Regions from separate parts of the Lactiplantibacillus sp. YT640 genome, predicted to be linked through region 2. Evidence: predicted binding sites of a transcription regulator. Region 2 holds the regulator's gene; each other region holds the start of a gene.
The links. Region 2 encodes NrdR, which represses ribonucleotide reductase genes. Its sites were predicted from a motif close to ACACNATATATNGTGT; they were not measured.
Positions count from the first base shown of each region.

Region 1: the regulator NrdR is predicted to act here: its motif matches at 2,847-2,862, upstream of ACOV1R_RS09530 (redoxin NrdH).
Region 3: the regulator NrdR is predicted to act here: its motif matches at 2,100-2,115, upstream of nrdD (anaerobic ribonucleoside-triphosphate reductase).
Region 4: the regulator NrdR is predicted to act here: its motif matches at 1,714-1,729, upstream of ACOV1R_RS07695 (deoxynucleoside kinase).

Region 1 is NZ_JBMNVY010000013.1:27,506-33,633, reverse strand. It holds gene dnaX (DNA polymerase III subunit gamma/tau) at 1-1,067, opposite strand, end outside; RNA gene ffs (signal recognition particle sRNA small type) at 1,453-1,539, opposite strand; gene tadA (tRNA adenosine(34) deaminase TadA) at 1,593-2,099, opposite strand; gene ACOV1R_RS09535 (class I SAM-dependent methyltransferase) at 2,102-2,710, opposite strand; gene ACOV1R_RS09530 (redoxin NrdH) at 2,933-3,163, shown strand; gene nrdE (class 1b ribonucleoside-diphosphate reductase subunit alpha) at 3,302-5,467, shown strand; gene nrdF (class 1b ribonucleoside-diphosphate reductase subunit beta) at 5,495-6,128, shown strand, end outside.
Region 2 is NZ_JBMNVY010000004.1:160,107-166,234, forward strand. It holds gene thrS (threonine--tRNA ligase) at 1-851, opposite strand, end outside; gene dnaI (primosomal protein DnaI) at 1,184-2,119, opposite strand; gene ACOV1R_RS04850 (replication initiation and membrane attachment family protein) at 2,123-3,526, opposite strand; gene nrdR (transcriptional regulator NrdR) at 3,548-4,063, opposite strand; gene coaE (dephospho-CoA kinase) at 4,105-4,698, opposite strand; gene mutM (bifunctional DNA-formamidopyrimidine glycosylase/DNA-(apurinic or apyrimidinic site) lyase) at 4,708-5,532, opposite strand; gene polA (DNA polymerase I) at 5,544-6,128, opposite strand, start outside.
Region 3 is NZ_JBMNVY010000005.1:105,809-111,936, forward strand. It holds gene nrdD (anaerobic ribonucleoside-triphosphate reductase) at 1-2,035, opposite strand, end outside; gene ACOV1R_RS05515 (lipoprotein) at 2,484-2,957, shown strand; gene ACOV1R_RS05520 (peptide deformylase) at 3,100-3,510, shown strand; gene ACOV1R_RS05525 (FAD:protein FMN transferase) at 3,592-4,593, shown strand; gene ACOV1R_RS05530 (tRNA dihydrouridine synthase) at 4,782-5,786, opposite strand; gene ACOV1R_RS05535 (hypothetical protein) at 5,962-6,128, opposite strand, start outside.
Region 4 is NZ_JBMNVY010000008.1:70,304-76,431, reverse strand. It holds gene ACOV1R_RS07705 (amino acid permease) at 1-271, shown strand, start outside; gene ACOV1R_RS07700 (M15 family metallopeptidase) at 653-1,390, shown strand; gene ACOV1R_RS07695 (deoxynucleoside kinase) at 1,781-2,416, shown strand; gene serS (serine--tRNA ligase) at 2,699-3,976, shown strand; tRNA gene ACOV1R_RS07685 (tRNA-Leu) at 4,393-4,474, shown strand; tRNA gene ACOV1R_RS07680 (tRNA-Thr) at 4,478-4,550, shown strand; tRNA gene ACOV1R_RS07675 (tRNA-Gly) at 4,575-4,646, shown strand; tRNA gene ACOV1R_RS07670 (tRNA-Leu) at 4,655-4,740, shown strand; tRNA gene ACOV1R_RS07665 (tRNA-Arg) at 4,751-4,824, shown strand; tRNA gene ACOV1R_RS07660 (tRNA-Pro) at 4,832-4,905, shown strand; tRNA gene ACOV1R_RS07655 (tRNA-Pro) at 4,956-5,029, shown strand; gene ACOV1R_RS07650 (CtsR family transcriptional regulator) at 5,519-5,986, shown strand; gene ACOV1R_RS07645 (ATP-dependent Clp protease ATP-binding subunit) at 6,005-6,128, shown strand, end outside.

The sequences.
Region 1 (6,128 bases), on a different contig from region 2:
AGCTTGACCGTCAACACTTCTAAATAAACGTCGGGGTGCGTCGTGAACCGCATTTGTTGTTGAATATCGTTCAACGTCTTGACCATTTGGTACAGGACTTCAGCATCGATTTGCTTGGCAAATGCTTCAAATTGTTGATCATCCTCGCCCATCGCCACACTATCGACCATTTCAGGGGCCTGTTGATAGAGTAACACGTCACGCGTATAACTGATCAAATCTTCAATGAAACGGTTCGCATCTTTACCTTCTTGTAAGATTTGTCGCATCGTCTCTAGTGCCGGCTTCGTATCATGGTCGGTGACCTCACTGACATAGTTAGCCAGCAACTGCTTGGTCACACTTCCCGTCACCATTAACGCATCATCCAACGTAACCGTGTTATCCCCAAACGAAATTACTTGATCCAGAATACTTAAAGCATCCCGCATTCCACCTTCAGCAGCCGCTGCAATGACGCGTAGCGCTTTTTCATCATAGGTCACATCCTTCTCATTGAGGATGTACACCATCCGATCGTAGCTATCCTTAGCCGTAATCCGCCGAAAATCAAACCGTTGCGTCCGTGAAATAATCGTTAATGGAATCTTATGGGGCTCCGTTGTCGCTAAGATAAATATAACGTTAGCCGGGGGTTCTTCTAGCGTTTTGAGCAACGCATTAAACGCGCCAGTCGATAACATATGAACTTCATCAATAATGTAGACTTTATAGTCCGCTTGCGTTGGAGCATACTTCGCTTTGTCCCGAATATCACGAATCTCTTCCACGCCATTATTAGAAGCCGCATCAATTTCGATGACATCATTTAGTTGCCCCTTGGTAATCGCCGTACAAGTCTCACATTCATTGCAAGGTTCCCCATCAACAAGATGGTGACAGTTAATTGCCTTGGCAAAAATCTTTGCTGCCGACGTTTTCCCAGTTCCCCGGGGACCGGTAAACAGATACGCATGACTCGTCTGGTGGGTCATAATGGCATTTTTTAGTGTCTGGGTAATCATCTGTTGCCCGACAATCTCATCAAAGCGTTGGGGACGCCAAACCCGATATAGTGCCCGATACATGCGATTCTTCCTTTCTTACATCAGTCATACTTTGGTTATCATTACTTATTATAAGCCATTGTTTAAACGTCCTGAACAGTTAGCTTCCTGGTTGTGCTGCTTCCACTAACGATCAGTGTCAGTTATGCAAATTAAGCATCTAAGCGCACTTGCCAACGAGTCGATGCCCAGGCCTTTAACCACCTTTGTTAGGCGTTTGGTTATTCCTTCAACAAGCAGTGGCTTTAACTATCAGCCTGAAAAGCATCACCCAAATAACGTATTACTACTATAATAATAGGTAAATAAAAATAAACCAACCTATCAGCACGTTCAAAACTAGCACTCAATATTTAATTTAAATAAAAAGCTCTCAACCGAATGGCTAAGAGCTGTTACATTTCATAAAAACAAAAGGCACAAGATGAAGCAAACTTAGTGCTGCTTCCTTCCGGACCTGACACGATTCGTAAATCCACCCTTGCCTTTTGGCCTTGCGGCAAATACTATAATACATGATTTGCGCCACAATTACCAGCCATCGGCCTAATTTTTTTCAGCAGCTTCACGTCGTGCTTTTTTAGCCGCCTTTTTCCGTTTACGAATCCCACGGAAGAAGTTTTCCAACATCTCGCCGGCCGGACGTGCCAAGATGCGTTCATGAACCGTTACTTGATGATTTAACCGGGTATCATCCATCACCTGATACAAACTACGAACGGCGCCAGCCTTGGGATCACGGGCACCAAAGTAGAGTTCAGGTAGCCGTGCATTAATAATAGCCCCACTACACATCAAACATGGTTCCAAGGTGACATATAGCTGACAATCGGCTAATCGCCAACTATGCAAATATTCGCAAGCTTCCTGAATCGCAATAATTTCCGCGTGCATCGTTGCATCCTGACCATGCTCCCGTAAATTGTGACCACGGCCAATAATTTCACCCTGGTGAACGATCACGGCCCCAATCGGCACTTCGCCAATTAAGTAGGCCATCCGCGCTTCATGTAATGCTTCTTGCATCCAGTCTTCCGCTGTTGGTTCCGTCACGACTATCCCTCCTTTACACTTTGTAGGATGTAATACCCTTTGTCCTTCTTAATCACCTGACAATTACCAAAGGTCGTTTGCATCAATTTCTTCGCAGATGGTGCGCCCTGCTTTTTCTGTAAAACGACGGTGAGTGTTCCACCAACGACTAGCCGTGAAACGGCCCCCGTTAACATCGCATCCACCACTGCCTTACCTGCGCGCACCGGTGGGTTGGTGACAATCGCCGCGTAATTAGTCGCGGTCACTTGTTGATAGACATCAGACGTAAAAATATTGGTATTCGTAATTTGGTTCAAAGCAACATTTTTACGCGCTAAGCTTAGCGCTAACTCGTTCACATCGACCATATCAACCGTTCGTTCGGGTGATTGATACGCGAGCGCCATCCCAATGGGACCATATCCGGTTCCCAAATCTAGCATTGGGCCCGCTGGCAAATCAGTTGGATCAAACGCTGCAAGTAGTGTTCGTGAGCCGTAATCCACGGTACGCTTGGAGAAGACACCGTTGTCCGTCGTAAATTTAAACGAGTGATTAAAAATTTCAAAATTCCATTGCTTTTCATCATGCACAATATCCGGATTGTGTGTATAATAATAGTTGGTCATATTTATTTTCCTCTAAATTTCTGGTCTATATCTATGATAACTGATTCAGCGAGTGAACCACAAATAATTTAAAAAACTTTTTAGTCGGTTAAAAGCTGACACTAACACAACATCTAGGACTTGTGATTTTTACCACACCCTAGATGTTGTGTTTTTTGATTGTTTTTTTCACCACATGTTGTATACTAAATTTATCAGAAAAACGAGTTAGGATGATGAAAAATGAAAAAAGTTACTGTATTTACTAAAAACAACTGCATGCAATGCAAGATGACTAAGAAGTTCCTCACGGCGCACAATATTGCCTTTGAAGAGAAGAACATCAATACGAATCCTGAATACGTCGATTACCTGAAGAATCAAGGTTTCCATGCTGTTCCGGTCGTTGAAATCAATGGCGAAGACAGCATTGCCGGCTTCCGTCCGGATGCTTTAAAACAATTAGCTGTTTAGTTTGTTCACGCTTTTTTGCGTGGTTACATAGCTGGTTTACCCTTTAAAATATGATAAACGACCCACAATCATCAACCTACTGATTGTGGGTCGTCGATTTTGCCAGCCACAATTATACTGATAGAAAGAGGATTCCTTATGACCTTAAAAGATTTAAAAGACGTCACGTATTACGACTTAAATAATGAGATCAATATTCCCGTTAACAATCAGATTCCGCTCAACAAGGATCAGGAGGCACTTGCCGCTTTCCTTGAACAAAATGTTGAACCGAACACGATGAAATTTGATAGTCTTAAGGCGCGCTTTGACTACCTACGTGAACACGACTATTTGGAAACCCCTGCCATTGATAAGTATGATTTTAGCTTTATCGAAAAACTTTACGATTACTTGCGGTCGCAAGACTTCCACTTCAAGACGTTTATGGCGGCTTACAAATTTTATGCCCAATACGCCTTAAAGACGGATGATGGCGACTATTACTTGGAAAACTTTATTGACCGTGTGGCAATGAACGCCCTCTACTTTGCTGATGGTAATGAAGACTTGGCGATGGACCTGGCCGACGAAATCGTTCACCAACGTTATCAACCAGCCACCCCCAGTTTTCTCAATGCTGGCCGGGCCCGGCGTGGTGAATTGATTTCTTGCTTCTTGATTCAATCGACCGATGATATGAACTCAATCGGCCGGACGATTAACTCCGCGTTACAACTTTCTCGGATCGGTGGCGGGGTCGGTATTAACCTCAGCAACTTACGGGGTGCCGGTGATCCAATCAAGCATATCGATGGCGCTGCTAGTGGGGTCGTACCCGTCATGAAATTATTAGAAGACAGTTTCTCCTACTCTAACCAATTAGGTCAACGTCAAGGTGCCGGGGTCGTTTACCTTAGTGTCTTTCATCCAGATATTATTGCCTTTCTTTCTGCTAAGAAGGAAAACGCCGACGAAAAGATTCGGCTCAAGACGCTTTCACTCGGTGTCACCGTACCCGACAAGTTTTACGAGTTGATCAAGGCTGACGCTGATATGTATCTCTTCAGTCCTTACGGCGTTGAACGCGAATACGGGGTACCGTTCTCATATGTCGATATCACCAAAGAATACGACAATATGGTTAAGAACCCGAACATCCGTAAAACTAAGATCAAGGCGCGTGACCTTGAAAATGAAATCAGCAAGTTACAACAAGAATCTGGCTACCCATACGTCGTCAACATTGATACCGCGAACCGCGAAAATCCTATCGACGGTAAAATTGTGATGAGTAACTTGTGCTCAGAAGTGATGCAAGTGCAAACCCCATCATTAATTGATGACCAACAACAGTATGAGAAGTTGGGAACTGATATTAGTTGTAACCTTGGTTCGACTAACATTGTTAACTTAATGGCCTCTCCAGACTTTGGACATTCTGTTGAAGCCATGGTGCGCGCGTTAACTTTTGTTACTGACCACTCTAACGTCGACGTCGTTCCTTCCATCCAAAAAGGGAACCGTCAAGCCCATACCATTGGGTTAGGTGCCATGGGGCTCCATGCCTTTTTCGCGAAGAATCAGATGGAATACGGCAGTAAAGAAGCCGTTGACTTTACCAATATCTACTTCTTACTCTTAAACTACTGGACCTTAAAAGCTTCTAACGAAATTGCGCGTGAACGTCACGAAACCTTCGTTAATTTTGAAAAATCCAAGTATGCCGATGGTTCTTACTTTGACAAGTACACCACCCAAGATTGGCAACCAAAATATGACAAGACCGCTGCACTGTTTGACAGTATCTTCATTCCAACCAAAGCTGATTGGGAAGACCTCAAAGAAGCCGTTATGCGTGATGGTCTCTATCATCAAAACCGGATGGCTGTCGCCCCAAATGGGTCAATCTCGTACATCAACGATACGACTGCCAGCCTACACCCAATCATCAACCGGGTCGAAGAACGACAAGAAAAGAAAATTGGTAAGATTTATTATCCCGCTCCTTACCTATCTAATGATACAATTAACTATTATAAGTCAGCATACGATACTGATATGCGTAAAGTTATCGATGTCTATGCGGCTGCTCAACAACACGTTGACCAAGGAATGAGCTTGACCCTCTTCATGCGGTCAACTATTCCAGCTGGCTTATACGAATGGAAAGATGGTCGCACTGATAAGATGACCACGCGGGACTTAAACATTTTACGGAACTACGCCTACCGCAAAGGGATCAAATCGATTTATTATATTCGGACCTTTACGGACGACGATGGCGAAGTCGGTGTTAACGAATGTGAAAGCTGCGTAATTTAGTATCTTAGATCTCTAGGAGGATAACAAATGGCAACAGACTTGGCTTACTACCAAAAACTGCTCAGTAATGGCAACTATAAGGCAATTAACTGGGATCGAGTTTCAGATGCAATTGATAAAAGTACTTGGGAAAAGTTAACCGAACAATTTTGGTTAGACACCCGGATTCCAGTTTCCAACGACATGGCAGACTGGCGTGAATTAGATGATGATCACCGGTGGGTCGTGGGACACGTTTTCGGCGGTTTGACGCTGCTGGATACGTTACAATCACAAGACGGTCTGCAAGCACTTCGCCGCAACGTCTTAACCTCACATGAAACGGCCGTATTGAATAACATCCAGTTCATGGAATCCGTTCATGCAAAGAGTTATTCAACAATTTTTGAAACATTGAATACGCCGGACGAAATTAATGAAATTTTTGACTGGAGTGACAGTGAAGAATTCTTGCAAGCAAAAGCCCAATGGATCTACAAGCTTTACGATAACATCGACGAAGATCCATTGAAGCAAAAAGTTGCGAACGTCTTTTTGGAAACTTTCCTGTTCTATTCTGGTTTCTATACGCCACTGTACTACTTGGGCCACAACCAATTGCCAAACGTTGCCGAAATCATTAAATTGATTTTGCGGGACGAAAGTGTCCATGGCACTTACA
Region 2 (6,128 bases):
TCGATTTGGCGACGAATCGTTGCACCATTTGGCATCCAGTAAGGCAAGCCATTCCCGACCTTAGGATCAACGAAGAATAAGTCTAATTCGTTACCAATGACCCGGTGATCACGTTCGCGGGCTTCTTGACGCCGCTTGAGGTCAGCATCTAAGTCTTTTTGCTTTAAGAAGGCCGTCCCGTAGATTCGTTGTAACATTGGATTGCTGGACTTACCTTGCCAGTATGCACCAGCAACGGATAATAACTTGAAGACCTTGACTTTCCCCGTTGAAGCTAATTGGGCACCGTCAGATAAATCAACGAAGTCCCCTTGCTTGTAAACAACGACTTGATCATTGTTGGCAGCGGCACGTTCGTTAACTAAGTCTTGTTGGTAAGGGTTGTCACCAACTAAAGCTAAAGCGTCAGCCTTTGATAAGACTTCGCGTTCGATTGGTAAATCTTGTTTGATAATTGCAGCCATCTTATCACTGATGGCTTCCAAATCATCTTCACTGACTTGTTTACCGTCTTCGTCAGGATTGTCGGTATCAAAGAAGAAACCGTTGGCATTCCCTTCACCACTCCCAAAATGAATGTTAGGGAATAATTGTTTAACCGCGTTAGCTAATACTTGGGCAGCCGTTTGCCGTAAAACATTGAGGCCGTCTTCACTATCAGCAGCGATAATTTCGATACTACCATCGGTTGTCAGTGGTTGGCGATAGTCTACGATCTGATCGTTGAACTTACCAGCAACCGACCGTTTAGCCAATGAAGGACTAATTGACTTTGCAATTGCTTCCGTCGTTACGCCGGCATCAAATTGCTTTTCAGCACCATCTGGGAACTTAACATTAATACTTGCCATATACTTGACACTCTCCTTAAAATTTACCCACTCACCAAAACACCGCGCCGGGACGACAAAAAAGTCCCTAATGCCAGACTGAACTAGCATTAGGGACGTCATTGACGTGGTTCCACCCGATTTTTCAGTGTCATCAAAGACACTGACTCATTAGCGCTAATAACGGAAGCGTTCCGGCTCAATTGAGCATGTTCACAAAAGTGGTATCTTCGTAAACCCGGTCCAAGACTTCCAGAACAAGGTCTTGGTCTCTGCAATCCATGGTAAACAAAGCGTGTCTTTTGCATCTGTTTTCATTAAACCACTTTTAAACTAAAAGTCAACTCTTGATTTTAAGCATCGGGATTGAGTCGTCGATTACGACCGACCATCTCAATCTCACTCGCAAGGTAACGTACCCGTTGCATGATTCGCTGCGCTTTGACTGGTTCTTCATCACCCTTTTGTGAGAGCGTCAAATAACCATCTTGCAATTCTTGCATCGAAAAATTAGACGAAAAACAAGTTGGCAGTTCCTCCTGCATTCGATACTCCAGAATAACCCCGAGCACATCGTCCCGAATCCAAGTCGACGAAGCATCCGCACCGATATCATCAATCATGAGAATCGGTGCCCGTTTAATCGCATCGACCTTATCCGCCGACGTATTGTTACTAATTGAGCGCTTCATCTCGACCGCAAAACTCGGAAAATGAATCAAGGTCGTATTGAAACCCTTAGCAGCCAACGCGTTCGCCATCCCACCGAGTAAATAAGTTTTACCGACACCAAATGAGCCGTAGAGATATAAGCCCCGGTGAAAACGCTTGGGCGCTTGTGTATAGGCATCAATAAAATCAAGTGCTGCCATTAATGCTGTCGCCCGGTCACCATCTTGATCATACGTCTTTAAGTCCGCCGTCTGAATATTTTTCGGCATGCTGATTGATCGAACCCGCTGTTGCAATGCGTGAGCAGCTTGCTGTTCTTGCATTTGTGGTGTTGGCTGATAAGCAATGTCAATCAAGTGATTACTCATCACTAATGTCGGCTGATACCCAGGTGCTTGAGTTGGCTCGTGCCGCGCAATTTTACGTTTCTCTTCACAAAATTCATATAATTTAGCCGCTGAACGTTCTAGCGCATCCGAAGATAATTCGTTTTGATGAGCAGCTAAAAACTGGCGAACATCTGGATCTTGGTACACAGTTGTCATTAACGCCTCATACCGATGATTCAAGTTTTTCCGATTCATTAACGTCCGGAGTGTTTCTGAGATATTCTCCATGTTTTAGTCCTCCTTTTCCGAATTTGTCTCAAGCTTTGCTAGTCGATCAGCAAGCTGTTTGCGTTGGGCAGCAGTAATTTGTTTACCGGTCTGAGCTGGTTGCTTACCACTCTCAGTCTGTTGCTGTTGTTGGGCCCACTTTGGCATAATCTCCTTACGCGTCGGTCGATTGTTCTTGCGCCGTGTTGGTGTTGATTTCGGCTGTTTACGTTGCTTCAAATACATCAAAGCCGCTTCCGGCGTCGTAATGCCGTGTTGTTGCCAATCATTGGCGACTGTTTCTAGCAAATTACGATTAAGGGCAGCTAACTCCCGATTTTGCAATAAGTAGTAGATCACCATGTTGATGACGGCATTGGGTAATACCCCCCGACCAATTAAATCATGAACTAGCCGGTTCTCACCGCTCGTCACAAAACCATGTTTCTCCTGCTTCAAAGCTGATAAAAAGTCATACGGCACTGTCTGCTTAGCATACGTCACGAGTTGCTGCTCAGCCGTTGAGAGCTGTGCTGAAGCCTTGTTATCCTTAGTGGTCGTCGTTGCAACCGTTGCTTCCGTAGCGACCTGCTGACTCGAAACTGCGGGCCGTTCATAGCGCCGCGCAATCAATAATTTCAATTGATTTTCATCAAACTGACCCGTTGTTAAACTAGCCACTTCACTGATTAACTTAGCCATCTCAATCTCACTGATGCCGTAGACCCGACTTTCCGTAATGATCAGTTGCCGTGAACTCGCAACCTGTTTGAGATCAACATAGTTCTGCTTCAAAATTTGCCCCAACAGTTGCCAGTCAAAGTCATCGTCACTGAGCACGGGCGAGTGATCCTCGGCCGGTTCATTGGCCGCCAATTGGGCGCGCACCTTTTGCACTGAAAGAGGTGGCGTCGTAACTTTTTGACTATCAACGTGAAACACATCTAAGATATTTGCCGTCACGTCTTTGGCAGCCGTCAAGTCAATCGGCTGTGCTGCAAAATCGCCAGCAAGTTGTTGATAACGTAACTCACCGACCGTATCTAACAATAGGACACTCAATAGATCATCCGCAAAGAATTGTAACGCCAGTAATGGTGCTTGTAATTGATAAATGTACATGGCACCCAATTCATCTTGTTGATAATAGCTGCGCAACAAGCCAGTTGCTTCAAGTTTACGCCGAGCCGCTAACACCGTCGGCAAGTCCACATTTAGGATGCCAAGCAGTTCCGCGTGACTGCGTCGATTGCTCAGCTCATTCTCGCTACTCTGTAAGCTACGTAACGCCGCGTACAAGCTATATGCCAATGGCCCCATCAGTGGCAAGTATAATTCCGCCAATACAGCTTGTTGCGCCGCACTGAGCGCTGGTGCTTGCGGGACCACTAACCCAGTTTTGGGTGTTAAGGGTTCATCATTTGGCATGTTGTTCACCATTCTTTTTCACTAATCTTTTTTTCGTTTAGGTGCGTGGGTCGTCTTCGCTGACGGTTTTGCCAGTTTGACCTTATCACGCTCCATCATATCTTGGAGTTCATTCAAGAAGACGTGCATATCCTTGAATTGCCGGTAAACACTGGCAAAACGAATGTACGAAATTTCGTCAATATCTGCCAATTGCTCCATGACATACTCGCCGATAACTTGGCTTGAAATTTCATTTTCGCCCAGTGACCGGACCTTATTTTCAACATCATCAACGACGCCCGTCATGGTTTCCATGCTAACGGGTCGTTTCTCGGCCGAGCGAATAATTCCGCGCAAGACTTTTTCACGATTGAATTCTTCGCGGGCACCATTTTTCTTAATGACTAATAATGGCGTGGCTTCGACCCGTTCAAATGTTGTGAACCGGAACCCACAGTTTTCGCATTCCCGGCGCCGTCGAATCACGCGACCATCATCAGTTGGTCGACTGTCAACCACGCGGGAGCCATTATGATGACAATGTGGACATTGCATAGACTTCTCACCCCTTGTAACAACTAACAATCAGTTTTTCTTTATTTAGTAATAGTTTTCAGCCATTTTAACACGGCTGCTTTAGTTTTATCAATGTTGGCCCCGTTATCAATGACAACGTCAGCCCTTGCGACCTTCTGTGCAAGTGGCATTTGGCTGTCAATTCGTGCCTGAGCCGCCTGTTGCGATAAGTGGTTACGTGCCATTAACCGCTGCAATACTACGGCTGGTGGTGCCGTCACAACCAACACTTGATCACAAACATGTTGCCAGCCACTTTCAAATAACAACGGCACATCTAAAATAATTGCGTCGGGCTGTTGCTGGTTTGCCGCGACAATCGCTTCGAACATCGCGTACTGAATCGGTAACCGTGTAATTGCGGTTAAGGCTTGTAAAGCTTGAGCATCGTTAAAAACCAACTGGCCAAGCCATGGCCGATTCAGCCGCCCGTCTGCCAGCACTGCTTGCTGACCAAAGTGCGCCACAATCTTTTGGGTCGTCGGTTGGCCTGGCCCTTCAACCTGCCACGCGATTTTATCCGCATCAACGATTGGTAACTTAGTTGCCAGCAGCTTAGAAACAGTCGACTTACCAGTGGCAATGCCACCAGTCAATCCAATCAGCTTTGTCATCTTGATCACCTACAACCGTTGTTCTAACGGACAAAAATGGGTCCCTCGCTGTGCCACTTTGATTTTCTCAATAATCGTGCCACACCGTTCGCAAGGTTCCCCTTCACGACCATAGACGTGTAAGTGATTTTGAAACTGACCGGCCTCACCAAATGCCGTTGAAAATGAATGAACAGTGGTGCCGTGACCTTTAATTGCCATCGCCATTTCATCAATAATGTTTTGGCGCAATGTTGCAATCTCATCAGTAGTTAGTGAATTAGCAGGCCGCATTGGATGAATCTTACTCATCCATAGCGTTTCGTCCGCATAAATGTTCCCAATGCCCGCAATCTTACTTTGATCCAACAATAGTGGTTTGATCATCTTTTTCGACTTGCCAAAAGTGGCCGTCATATAAGCCAGTGTTAACTGTTCAGCAACGGGTTCCGGGCCAATTGTCCGCAATCCCGCCACCGTGTTTTCTTCACCGGTCGGCACGAGCGTCATTCGCCCGAACTTACGCGTATCGTTGTACAACAAATCACGATCATCGGTCAGATGGAAGATCACGTGCGTGTGTTTACCTTGATCTTCACCACGCGGTACAACATTATACTTGCCTTCCATCCGCAAATGCGACACCATCGTCAGACCATTGCTAAAGCGAAACAATAAATACTTCCCCCGCCGATCAATGGTCTGGATCGTTTGGTTGGCTAAACGCTGTTTGAAACTATCGACATCATTATTAATAATTTTCGGCCAAAAAACCTCGATACTAGCAATCGTTGCCCCGCTAACCAGACGATTTAAGCCGCGACGAACAGTTTCAACTTCAGGTAATTCAGGCATGGTGGTTCCCCCTATTTTGCATCGTACCAAGTATCACCGTAGTGGCTCTCAACCTTTAACGGTACGGCTAACTGTACGGCGGAATCCATCACGCTTGGCACTAATTTTTCTAAAACTGGAATTTCTTCTTTTGGCGCTTCAAAAATCAATTCATCATGAACTTGTAACAGCATGGTTGCTTTCAAACCCGCAGCCTGTAACTTATCTTGCATCTTAATCATCGCAATCTTGATAATATCAGCCGCACTCCCTTGGATGGGGGTATTCATGGCTGTCCGTTCAGCGAATGAGCGTTGGTTGAAGCTCTTGGAATTAATATCTGGCAAGTACCGGCGTCGATGTGAAATGGTTTCCACATAACCTTGTTTTTTCGCCGTTTGGACAATTTCATCCATATACTTTTTGACACCCGGATATTCTTTGAAGTAAGCGTCAATAAAGCTGCGAGCCTGTTTACGCGTAATGCCGATATTTTGTGACAAGCCGTAATCACTAATTCCATAGACGATTCCAAAGTTAACCGCCTTGGCTTGCCGTCGAATATTTGGCGTCACCTCTTCAGCTGAGTTCAAATGAAAGATTCGCATGGCCGTTGC
Region 3 (6,128 bases), on a different contig from region 2:
AGTATTTAGGGTCGTGATTGCCACATTCTGGACAGACGAACCCACGGGCAGTGGCCTTGAACTCACCCTTAAACCCACACTTAAAACACTGGTCGATCGACGTATTCGTTCCCAAATAGCCGACATGATCATAGGCCCAGTCCCAGACGGCCTCCAAGGCTTTAGGATTCTGGGTCAAATTAGGATATTCACAATAATGAATAAAGCCGCCTGACGCATATTGTGGAAAACGTTCCTCCAAAGTTAATTTATCGAAGGGCGTCGGGTGCTTACGGACATCATAATGAAAACTATTCGTGTAATATTCCTTATCCGTAATATCTGCGATCCGGCCAAACTTCGCAATATCGTCACGACAGAACGTATCCGTCAACGATTCAGCCGGCGTTGAATACAGACTATAATGATAGCCACTTTCAGCCGCCCACTGCGCACACTTATCCCGTAACGCTTTCACCACGGTCTCCGCAAAAGCTAACGCGTGCTCGTCTTGTTCCCAGTTCGGACCAAAGAAGGTCGTGCAGACTTCATAAATTCCAATGTATCCCAGTGAAATAGTCGCCCGCTGATTTTTGAAGAGCTCATCGACATTACCACCTGCTGGTAGCCGCTTACCAAACGCCCCATACATGTATAAGAGTGGTGCATTTTCCGGCTTAGCTTCCTTCGTTCGTTCGATACGGTACGCGAGTGCTTCATGACAAGTCGCCATCCGTTCCTCGAAGATTTCCCAGAACAACTGTTGGTCCCCATGTGCGGCTAACGCGATTCGTGGCAGGTTGACTGTCACCACGCCCAAATTCATCCGGCCCGAGTTTACCTCGACACCATTTTCATCACGCCAACCTTGTAAGAAGGACCGGCACCCCATCGGCGTCTTAAAACTCCCCGTTAATTCCTTGATCTTGTCATACATTAAAAGGTCGGGATACATCCGCTTGGTTGAACACTCAATCGCGAGCATTTTAATATCATAATTGGGATCATTCGGACTTAAATTTAACCCCCGCTTCATCGTGAAGATCAATTTAGGAAAAATCGCAGTTCGGTGCTCCTTACCGAGTCCCTTGATTCGAATCTGGAGAATCGCCTTTTGAATTTCTCGTTCAATCCAACTAGTTCCTAGACCAAAATTGACCGTGGTAAACGGCGTCTGGCCCTGTGACGAATATAACGTATTGATTTCATACTCAAGGGCTTGCATCGCGTCATAGATATCTTTTTTAGTTTTGGCTTTCGCATAAGCTTCCCGCTGATCGGCAGGGACCCACTTTTTCGCATCAGTCATATGTTTTTGATAGTTGATTGCCGCATAGGGAGCCAATAATTGGTCGACCCGGTTAGCGGAACAGCCACCATACTGTAATGAAGCCACGTTGGCAATGATCTGCGCCATTTGCGCTGTGGCCGTTTGAATCGACCGGGGTGAGGCAACTTCGGCGTTCCCAATCTTATACCCATTTTTGAACATGCCGTCAAAATCAATCAAGCAACAGTTCGTTTCAGGCGTGACTGGTGAATAATCGAGATCATGCCAATGGATATCGCCACGCAGATGCGCCTTAGCCACGACATCTGGTAGCATCTTCAAGCCCATGGCGCGACTTGCAGCACCGGCTTCTAAGTCGCGTTGCGTGTTAAAAATCGTACTATCCTTATTTGCATTTTCATGCACAACGCTGGCATCGCGCTCAAACAACTTTTCAATCCGTCCTTGAACATTAGTTGCTGCCGCAAACCGCTGCTGTTCAGCTTCAAAGTAATCCTGATATGCCTTAGCTGCCGCGGTCAGGCCTTGCGCATTCAAAATCTGCATCATGGTACTACGTAGCTCCTGAGTATCAATGTTGTCAGCATCTTGATACTGGGCAACAAGGGCCTGCTTGACGACCCGTACCTCGTCATCAGTCGCTAACAACCGTCGTAAGACAAAGTCAATTTTATACGGATGAAATTTCGTTTGTGCGCCACCCCGCTTTGTGACGGTCAGTGGCCGTAATTGGTCTAATATATCGTTAGTTGTCGTTGTTAGCATCTTAATTCCCCACTTTTCAAAGTCATTGATCGAATACAATTGATAGTGCGTTCTGTTTGAATCAATACTATATATAGTAGCTCATTTCCATTAACTTGCCCATTGCCAAAATTAACTGTCACCTTCAGTTGTGTACACCAAATCGCTTTAATCGTCCGGTTAGTGCGTCTTTGGAATATTTAAAAAATATTTTTTATACTGTTTTTTATCTAATATCAGAATATTTAATCAATCTCGTTAACTACCGAACCAACCTTGATACGGCTTGCTTTCAATATTTTTCAAACGCCATAAACCGAATTTTAATTCGTTAAAAATTAAGCTGAACACAACCAAGTTGTTGTAAACTGATTAACTTATGACTATTTTGTTTAACTCATGCGGCGGATTCGCTATAATGAATTTAAGTCCTCATTGAGGGATGTGGACATTGGAGGAGAGAATAATTATGCAAAAAAGCAGGGGAATAATCGTTGGCTTGTTGTTGACAGGGCTACTGACAGGATGCCATTCTGCCACTGACACACAAACGCCCACCGTTCAACCAGCAACATCAAAAGTCAGCGCCGTTCGCTCAGTCACGACTCGGGATTTCTTAGGTCGCTGGGTCAGCGCTAGACCAGCAATGAGTCTGTACCTCAGTACCAATCATCAAGTTGCTTGGTTCCGACGCGGACATACGCCCATTCGTAGTCGCGCAACGTTAACGTTAAGTGATACACGTGCCACGTTCACAATCGATCACAATGTTGCAAAACTGACCCTCAACGACGCTAATCAAATGACCATGAATTATCAAGGGACTAATATCGCACTGATTAAAGATCCAAATTGGCAGCCTGAACACAACCAGGTTCCCACCACAACTAATGACGCCTTAAAGGCGGGCACCTTAACGCCAACATTTAAATTGTCGTACTAATTGAAGGCCACACCACATTTGCACGTTGACTTGTGTGAGTGTGGTGTGTTTTTTAGGGCCTGACAACTAGCGAACGGCTTGCTTCTGTCAACCGTGCTCTCTATAATTAAATTAATATGACTAATCAATGGAGGAACATCAAATGATTCGACCAATTGTGCATGATCCCGCCGCGCTTAGTGTCCCTGCTGACTTAGCAACCCCTGCAGACACTCAAGTCTTGACTGATTTACTGGATACCCTCGCCGCACACACCGATAATTGCGTTGGAATGGCCGCGAATATGATTGGGGTCAACAAACAAATTATTGTCGTGCAACTCGGTCCCTTTGCAATTGCAATGATCAATTCGAAGATAATTGATCATCACGGCACTTACGAGACTAAGGAAGGCTGCCTGTCCTTACCTGGTGAACGTCCGACTAGCCGCTATCACCAAATCACGGTGAAACATAAAGATCAACACTTTAAACCGCAACAACAACGATTCAACGACTTCACAGCACAAATTATTCAACACGAATTAGATCACTGTGCAGGGAAACTGATTTAATTGTGCCTACTTCTAACTGAGCGGGAATAAATGTTCAGTTTGCTGAACTCGTTGATATTTATGAAAGATAGGACTGGTTTTATGACAACTTTAGCTTATAATGGCGAGACAGCAATTCCTGCACTCGCTCAGCAGCGTCGACACCAAGCTCATCACGCGCTCGGTACCGACATTGATTTGACCCTTTTTGGTAGTGATAGTGACCAGTACCTACAAGTTGCTTGCGATCTTATCGACCAATATGAAGACCGCTTGACTGTCAACCGGACTGTTTCTGAGGTCATGGCAATCAACCAGGCGGCGGGCCAACATCCCGTTCAAGTGAGCGCCGCCACCTATACACTCGTTCGGCAAGCTGTCGAACTCAGTCGACAACATTTTGGTTTCAATGCGTTGATTGGTCCGCTCGTGAAACTCTGGCACATTGGTTTTACTAACGCGCACGTCCCTGAACAGTCTGCAATTAACGAACGATTGGCCTTGATCGACCCCGAAGCCGTCATTTGTAATGACGCTGATTTCAGTGTGCTTCTCAAGGTCACGGGAATGGAGCTGGATCTAGGCGCAATTGCCAAGGGCTACATTGCCGACCGCATTCAAGATTACTGGGAAGCATTTGGACAGCGGGCCGGAATGATCAACCTAGGTGGTAATCTGTTAATGGTGGGGACGTCCCCACTTCATCCGGATGGGCAATGGCGCGTTGGTATCCAAGATCCCACCACTGACCGCGGTAACGCGATTGCCAGCGTTACGATTGGCCCCTGCTCGGCCGTGACCAGTGGTATTTACGAGCGGCACCTTGAATTTAACGGCCAGTCCTACCACCACATCTTAGATTCGCAAACGGGTTATCCCCGACAAAACGACCTTGAAAGTGTCACCGTTTTCTCGAAAGCTTCCATTGATGGTGAAATCGAAACGACGCGGCTCTTCTTTGCGGGCCAACCGATTCCCGATTGGGCAACTCAGCGACTCGATATTTACGGCGCCATTTTTGTGACTAAACAACGTGAGCTTCAAATCGTTGGCTTATCACCTGAACAAGTTATCTTACTCGATGACCGGTTTACAATAATTTAGACCACAAAATAAGCTAGGTCCTCCAAGAAATTAACTTCTTGAAGGACCTAGCTTATTTTATGGTCCACTTACAGGCTAGCATTTAATTTGCAGTTGACTTTAGATGCGGTACGTTCGACATTAAAACCATTTTAATCAAGCACAGCTAAATGGCAAAAATATAGCCGTTTTAGTTAAAATAACGCGACCTAATCCGCTGGTAGCTTAGCCTCTAAGCGATCAATAATCGCACGGACATCATCCGTTGTCTTCGTCTGCATTAATTCATTGCGCAATTCGGCCGCATGACGCATACCGCGAACATAAATCTTAAAGAAGCGTTGAAGCGGTGCGAAATGCCCTTGTAGACCTAAGCCAATAAATTGATCATACAGATCTACTTGATACCGTAACAATTCTAGCATGTCACGCGTTGAATGAGGCTGGGGAATCGGTTCAAAAGCGTATGGGTTCTGAAAAATACCGCGGCCAATCATGATACCATCGACTCCTGGATGGGCTTTGGCAAGCTTCAGACCAGCCTGATAATCCAGGATATCCCCGTTAATTTGTAATAGCGTCGCTGGTGCCAAAGTATCACGCATTTGAACTAAATTATCAATTAACTCATAATGCGCTGGTACCTTGCTCATCTCCATCTTCGTGCGCACGTGAACCGTTAACACGGGAACCTGCTGTTGCAACAAAAATGGAATCCAAGTCTCGTACTCATGCACATCGTCAAAGCCCAACCGCGTCTTAACACTAACGGGAAGCTCTGCTTGACGTGCGCCCTCAATCACTTCTTTGGCACGATCAAAATGTCGGATTAAATCACTACCACTATGATTTTTAATGACTGCCATATCTGGGCAGCCCATATTAAGATCAATGGCTTGATAACCTTGATTCTTCACTTCATGGGCCGCTTTCGTAAAGTCCTCACCACTATTGCCCCAAAGTTGAACGATTGGTCGGGGCGACTCGGCCTCATCAACATATAGTCGTCCCCGCGTTGTAAACTTAGCCTTCGGGTGAGTAATGCTTAACGCATTCGTAAATTCAGTATAAAAGACATCGGGGGCCGCAGCGCGCATCACGACCCGGCGAAAAACGGAGCCGGTCACGGCTTCCATCGGTGCTAAACTAAAAAACGGTCGCTGGGCGGCCTGAGCTTTGGCCGCGATCCGTTGCCAATATGGCGACTGCGTCATAGTTATTCATTCCCTTCTAGATAATAATCACTTATCCATAATAGCGGTGTTCCACGTTGAAGCGCAAGTATTTTGGCGGCCGCACTAACATAATTCGCCAATCACAAGCCAAAATAAAAGTCCGGCGTTAACCGGACTCGCAATAATAGCTAAGTTGATAAGTTTAATTGTCGCTTTAACGAATTAAAACCAGTGCCCACAGCAATAGTCCAATAACGAGTACCAAGTTTAACAATTCCATCCGCAAATCAGCGAACTTCAGTGAGCTGAATGAGATACCGGCAGTTGTATCCATATATCGGAAGAAAATCCCACTTAAAACTAAACCAACTAACAATACAA
Region 4 (6,128 bases), on a different contig from region 2:
TGTTAAGCAGGGTCATCAATTGAGTGAATTGCGGTACCATGCCAAGTGGTTCCCATTTGGCCCGTGGTTCGCCTTTATCTTGTGTGTCGTGGTCATTATTGGTCAAGACTTACATTCATTTGCAACGCTTGATTGGCAGGCTATTGGGGTGACCTATATGAGCATCCCGTTATTCATCATCTTGTATGTCTATTATAAGATTCGTCACCATACTAAGATGATTCCACTAGACAAGGTTGATTTGACACGCAAACGGCACCATCAAGATTAAGCACGCACTTTGATAGTTTGAGTAAATGCGGTTGACACTGGGTCAATCGCATTTTTTGACGGCGAGAGTTGGGCCTGTCAACTCAAGGCGCGGTCGTATTTTTAGGTGTCCTGATTTATGCTGATAACACTGCTCACAACAGATGGTCACGGCGGATCGTTATGAGCGGGGGCTTGCACGATTGTAATGATAGCAAGCGGCAAATTGAGGGTGCGCTAATCTGATATCTATGGTAATTTGATAGAATGAGAATATGGAATCATTAAAAATTCGCAAACTTATCCTTAAGAATAGGCTAGTCGGCTATGACTATGCTAAGCTGAAATGAGAAAGGCAGCGAGAGAGATGTTAAAGAGAAATTTGTTAAGAGGTCTAGCATTAGTGTCATTAGCAGGTGTCCTGGCTGGCTGTGGTGCTAGCCAGTCGACGTCTAAAGCGACTAGTAGTTCTACGAGTGCTAAGTCGACGAAGACGCAGACCAAGCGGCAACGACTGATTAGTGCCTTACCGAAAGGCGTTAAATCGACCGATAGCGACTTAGTGGTCGTCAATAAGTGGCATAAGCGCGCTGAGATGACATTTAATAAGTCGAGCGTGGATGGTATTGAAGTCCGTAGTTCTATCGTCAAACCATTGGAAGCCTTTCTAGCGGGGGCAAAAAAAGCCGGCTATCCAGCAACAATCGTGTCTGGGTATCGCTCAGTCGCTTATCAAAAAGAGGTTTGGGATCAGTCGATTCAAACCTATGAGAATCAAGGAAAATCAGCCAAGGAAGCCTTAAAGCTGACTAAAGAATATGTCGCAGTTCCTAGTGGTAGTGAGCATGAAACTGGTCTCGCAGCAGATATCATGAACACGCACTGGTACAGCACTCATGGTAATCAATTATTGTCATCATCCGACAAGAACAAGGGTCAGCAGTGGTTGATTAATCACGCGGCGGACTATGGATTTGTGTTGCGCTTTACTAAAGATGGTAAGCAGTCGACCGGGATTGACTATGAATCTTGGCATTTCCGTTACGTTGGTAAGGCGAGTGCGGAATTCATGACTAAGCACAATTTGACTCTCGAACAGTACGTCAGTTTGCTGCAAGCTCGAGAAAAGGCGGCCAAGTAATAAGCTAGCCGTATTATTGATGGCCCCAATTAATACCATTTATGGCGTACGTTAGGAATTAGCTAGCGTGCGCTTTTAAATTGTCTTCGGTTTAGCAATGTGGGTTCGTCTCAACTGAGTATTATTTGGTCACGACACGTTGTCACTTGATCATGCTGGTCAGAGGCCGCACTCAAAGCTGAAGTGCCACCAGCGCCGGCTTGGGTAACCCAGTGTGTGTTAGTGAGTTGCTTGGATCGCTGACTAGTGCGTCGCAGTTGTGGCTGGTGCGAAGTTTTTTACTGAATTAACTCACCAGATATTGCATTTTAAGACGTGGGTGCGTACAATATGTAGTGTTGCTTTTAGAGATAATCAAAATTTTGACGTGATTAAAAGGAGAGACGCCCCATGCTTGTAATGTCAGGAACAATCGGTGCCGGCAAGACGAGTTTAACGCAGTTAGTGGCTAACCACTTTGGTTCTAAAGCGTTTTACGAGTCAGTTGATGATAATCCCATTTTGCCGTTATTTTATAAGGATCCTAAGAAGTACGCCTTCTTATTACAAATCTATTTTTTAAATAAACGGTTAGACAGTATTAAATCAGCTTTTGCTAACGATCTGGACGTCTTAGACCGGTCGATTTTTGAAGATTCATTATTATTTCATTTGAATGGTGATCTTGGCCGGGCGACGAATACCGAAGTTGACATTTATGATTCATTATTAGATAACATGATGCAGGAATTGCCAGAAGCGTCTCATCAAAAGAGTCCTGATTTACTTATTCATATCAATATTTCTTTTGATACGATGCTCAAACGAATCCAAAAGCGGGGCCGTTCTTACGAACAAATTGATCAAGATCCTGATTTATATAAATATTATCAGACTTTGAATGAACGCTATGACGACTGGTACGCTAATTATGATCATAGCCCGAAGATGCAGATCGACGGGGATCAGCTGGACTTTGTCGCCGATGCGGATGCGCGTAAGGAAGTCATTCGGTTGATCGACGAAAAAGTGGCTAGTTTAGGCTAGTTGCCTTTTTAGAATCAATGTTTTATAGTAGACAGTGAATATTAAACACGGCGCGTTTTTAAGTAGACGTTCAGAGAACCGGTGGGTGGTGTGAATCGGTAGTCGAAACTCCGGCGCGACAATGTGGGCAGGTAATACTGCACGGCACGGCCGTTATCCGTTTAAGGGTGGGATTAATCATGATCCTGAACTTGGGTGGTACCGCGAATCGCAGTCTCTTCGTCCCAATTGGGAGGAGAGACTGTTTTTATTTACGATTAAAAGTGAAAAGGAGACGTCGTTATGTTAGATGTTAAAATGATTCGTCAAAATCCAGATTTTGTAAAAGAACAGCTTGGTCATCGGGGCGTTGCTGCGAGTGACATCGATGATTTATTGGCCGCTGATGAAAAGCGTCGTGAATTGATCGCCAAGAGCGAACAATTGAAGTCGACGCGTAACCAAGTTTCAGGCGAAATTTCACAGAAGAAGCGGAACAAGGAAGACGCTAGTGCCGAAATTGCAGAAATGCAAAAGGTTAGCGCCGATGTGAAGACGTTGGATGAAGAACGGCGGACAGTCGATGCCCAAGTTCAGGATATGGCTGCACATTTACCAAACATGCCCCATCCCGACGTACCAGTTAGCTTGAAAGAAGAAGATGCCGTTGAATTACGTCGAATCGGGACACCACGGCATTTTGACTTTACGCCGAAAGCACATTGGGATATCGGTGAAGATTTAGGCATCTTAGACTTTGAACGCGGTGCTAAGGTTTCTGGTAGTCGTTTCTTATACTACGTGGGCGATGGTGCTAAACTGGAACGCGCCGTTTACAACTTTTTCTTAGACCAGCACGAAGCTGAAGGGTATACGGAAGTTTTGCCGCCATACATGGTCACTGATGAATCTATGTACGGTACCGGCCAATTTCCTAAGTTCAAGGAAGACGCTTTCCGGATTACGACGCAAGATTTGACGTTGATTCCAACGGCCGAGGTGCCATTAGTCAACTATTATCGTGATGAAGTTATTCCGGCTGAAAAATTACCAGTTTACTTTACGGCCTTATCACCAGCCTTCCGTGAAGAAGCTGGTAGTGCTGGTCGTGATACGAAAGGCTTGATTCGCTTACACCAATTCAATAAGGTTGAAATGGTTAAGTTCACGAAACCAGAAGATTCATGGGATGAATTAGAGAAGTTGACCAACAATGCCGAATCATTGCTAAAGAAACTTGGGTTACCATATCACGTTATTACGTTAACGACTGGTGACATGAGCTTCACAGCTGCCATGACACATGACTTGGAAGTTTGGTTCCCAGAACAAGACAAGTACCGGGAAATCTCGAGTTGTTCAAATTGTACTGATTTCCAAGCTCGGCGGGCGCACATTCAATATCGCGATGACGATGGCAAATTGCAATTCGTTCATACTTTGAACGGGAGTGGCTTAGCTGTCGGTCGGACCGTTGCGACCATTTTGGAAAACTATCAAAATGAAGATGGGACGGTTACGATTCCGGATGTATTAGTTCCATATATGCACGGTAAGACGAAGATTGAAAAACAAGGTTAATTGAGATGAAGTTAGCGAACTCGCAGTGATGCGAGTTCGCTTTTTTTGCATAATTAATGAGTATTAAAAGGAACTGTCGATTTTAAAATGTGAGTGGAAATAACGGCCGAGTTGACTAAATAATTGCGGGACGGGCAGAATGTCGGGACAACATTTCAGGCGCAAAAGGGCGAAAAAGCTGGGTTTACTGAAATTTATTCACCTTTTTTTGAAAATAGGGTTTGCTATTTTCGGCTACCGTGCTATAATATTTCTTGTCGGAAAAATATAACTTGTTTATCCAGTAAAAAGTATATTTATCCATTTATTTGAAAAAAGTTGTTGACAAGTATTCAACATGATGATAAAGTTAAATAGTTGTCAAGGCATACCAGTAAGAACTGTTTGAACCGGCAACAAGGCATGATTAACATCATGCGGGTGTGGCGGAACTGGCAGACGCGCTAGATTTAGGTTCTAGTGTCTTACGACGTGGGGGTTCGAGTCCCTTCACCCGCACATGCCGACTTAGCTCAGTTGGCAGAGCATCTCACTAGTAATGAGGAGGTCGGAGGTTCGAATCCTCTAGTCGGCATTTACAATTTAATAGCTTTATTATGCGGAAGTAGTTCAGTGGTAGAACATCACCTTGCCATGGTGGGGGTCGCGGGTTCGAATCCCGTCTTCCGCTTTTAATTTGCCGGGGTGGCGGAATTGGCAGACGCACAGGACTTAAAATCCTGCGGTTAGTGATAACCGTACCGGTTCGATCCCGGTCCTCGGCATTTTAAATAAGCACCCATAGCGCAATTGGATAGAGTGTCTGACTACGAATCAGAAGGTTGTAGGTTCGACTCCTACTGGGTGCATTAGTATCGGGAAATAGCTCAGCTTGGTAGAGCACCTGGTTTGGGACCAGGGGGTCGCAGGTTCGAATCCTGTTTTCCCGATCGTTTAACACAGTCTTAGTTAAGTGCTAAGGCTTTTTATTTAATTTTCTCGGGAAGTAGCTCAGCTTGGTAGAGCACTACGTTCGGGACGTAGGGGTCGCAGGTTCAAATCCTGTTTTCCCGATTACGGTTAAACCAACTAATCCAGTCATTTGGCTGGATTTTTTTATGGCCTTTTTTGTAAGCAGGGGTGTTTCAACGGTCAGGGGACACTTTTGCGACGTTACTCACTAAGTCAGCCATGTGAAGAATACGGTGGTTGTGACTCATAATCCCGACAAGGCAACAGCCACTGTTAGTCATGAGCTCGGAGAAATTAGTCTCGGAACTGCTGTTCATCGTTGTGATACCAGTGCCCATCGCCTGCAATGAGGAGTGACTCAACTTGACATATTTTAAATAGGTAGTTCAATGAATATGGAGACCTAATAATTTAATCATTATGAGGTTCTAAACGGTTGAATCAATTGAAAGCAAACGTTCGGCGTGCTATGCTGTAACAACCGTTAAGCACATGCTAGTCCGCGGTTTGGGTGAAATTCTTTGCTTTTTTCCATTATCCTCGTATAATAATAGTCAATATTAGTCAAAGATAATGAAAAGGGTGAAGCACATGCAAAGTCAAAATATCTCGGATATTATTGAAAAGTATTTAAAAAGTATTTTGGCGGACTCGGAGCATGTTGAAATTCGACGGTCAGAAATTGCCGACCTTTTCAACGTGGTACCCTCACAGATTAATTATGTGATTAAGACCCGGTTTACGATCCAAAATGGTTACTTAGTTGAAAGTAAACGTGGCGGTGGTGGTTATATTCGCATTGAGAAGGTTAATTTGGTCGATGATGCTGATGTGTTGGACGCCCTCATACAGGTGATCGGCGATTCAATCACACAACGAGATGCTTATGCGGTCGTCCAAAGTTTATACGAGGACGACGTCTTAAATCGTCGAGAAGCGCAATTGATTTTAGTGGCGATTGACCACGAGACGTTAGGATTAACGGACCGGGACTTAGAAAACAGTCTGCGGGCCCGGATAATTATCGGAATCTTGAACCACTTGCGTTACGAAAGCTAAAGAAAGCGAGGAATCGCAATGGATAACTTATTTACACCTAGTGCCAAAAGTGTGCTGGTACTGGCACAGGAACAGGCCAAATATTTCAAGCATCAGGCAGTTGGTACGGAGCATTTGCTATTAGCATTGGCCATCGAAAAGA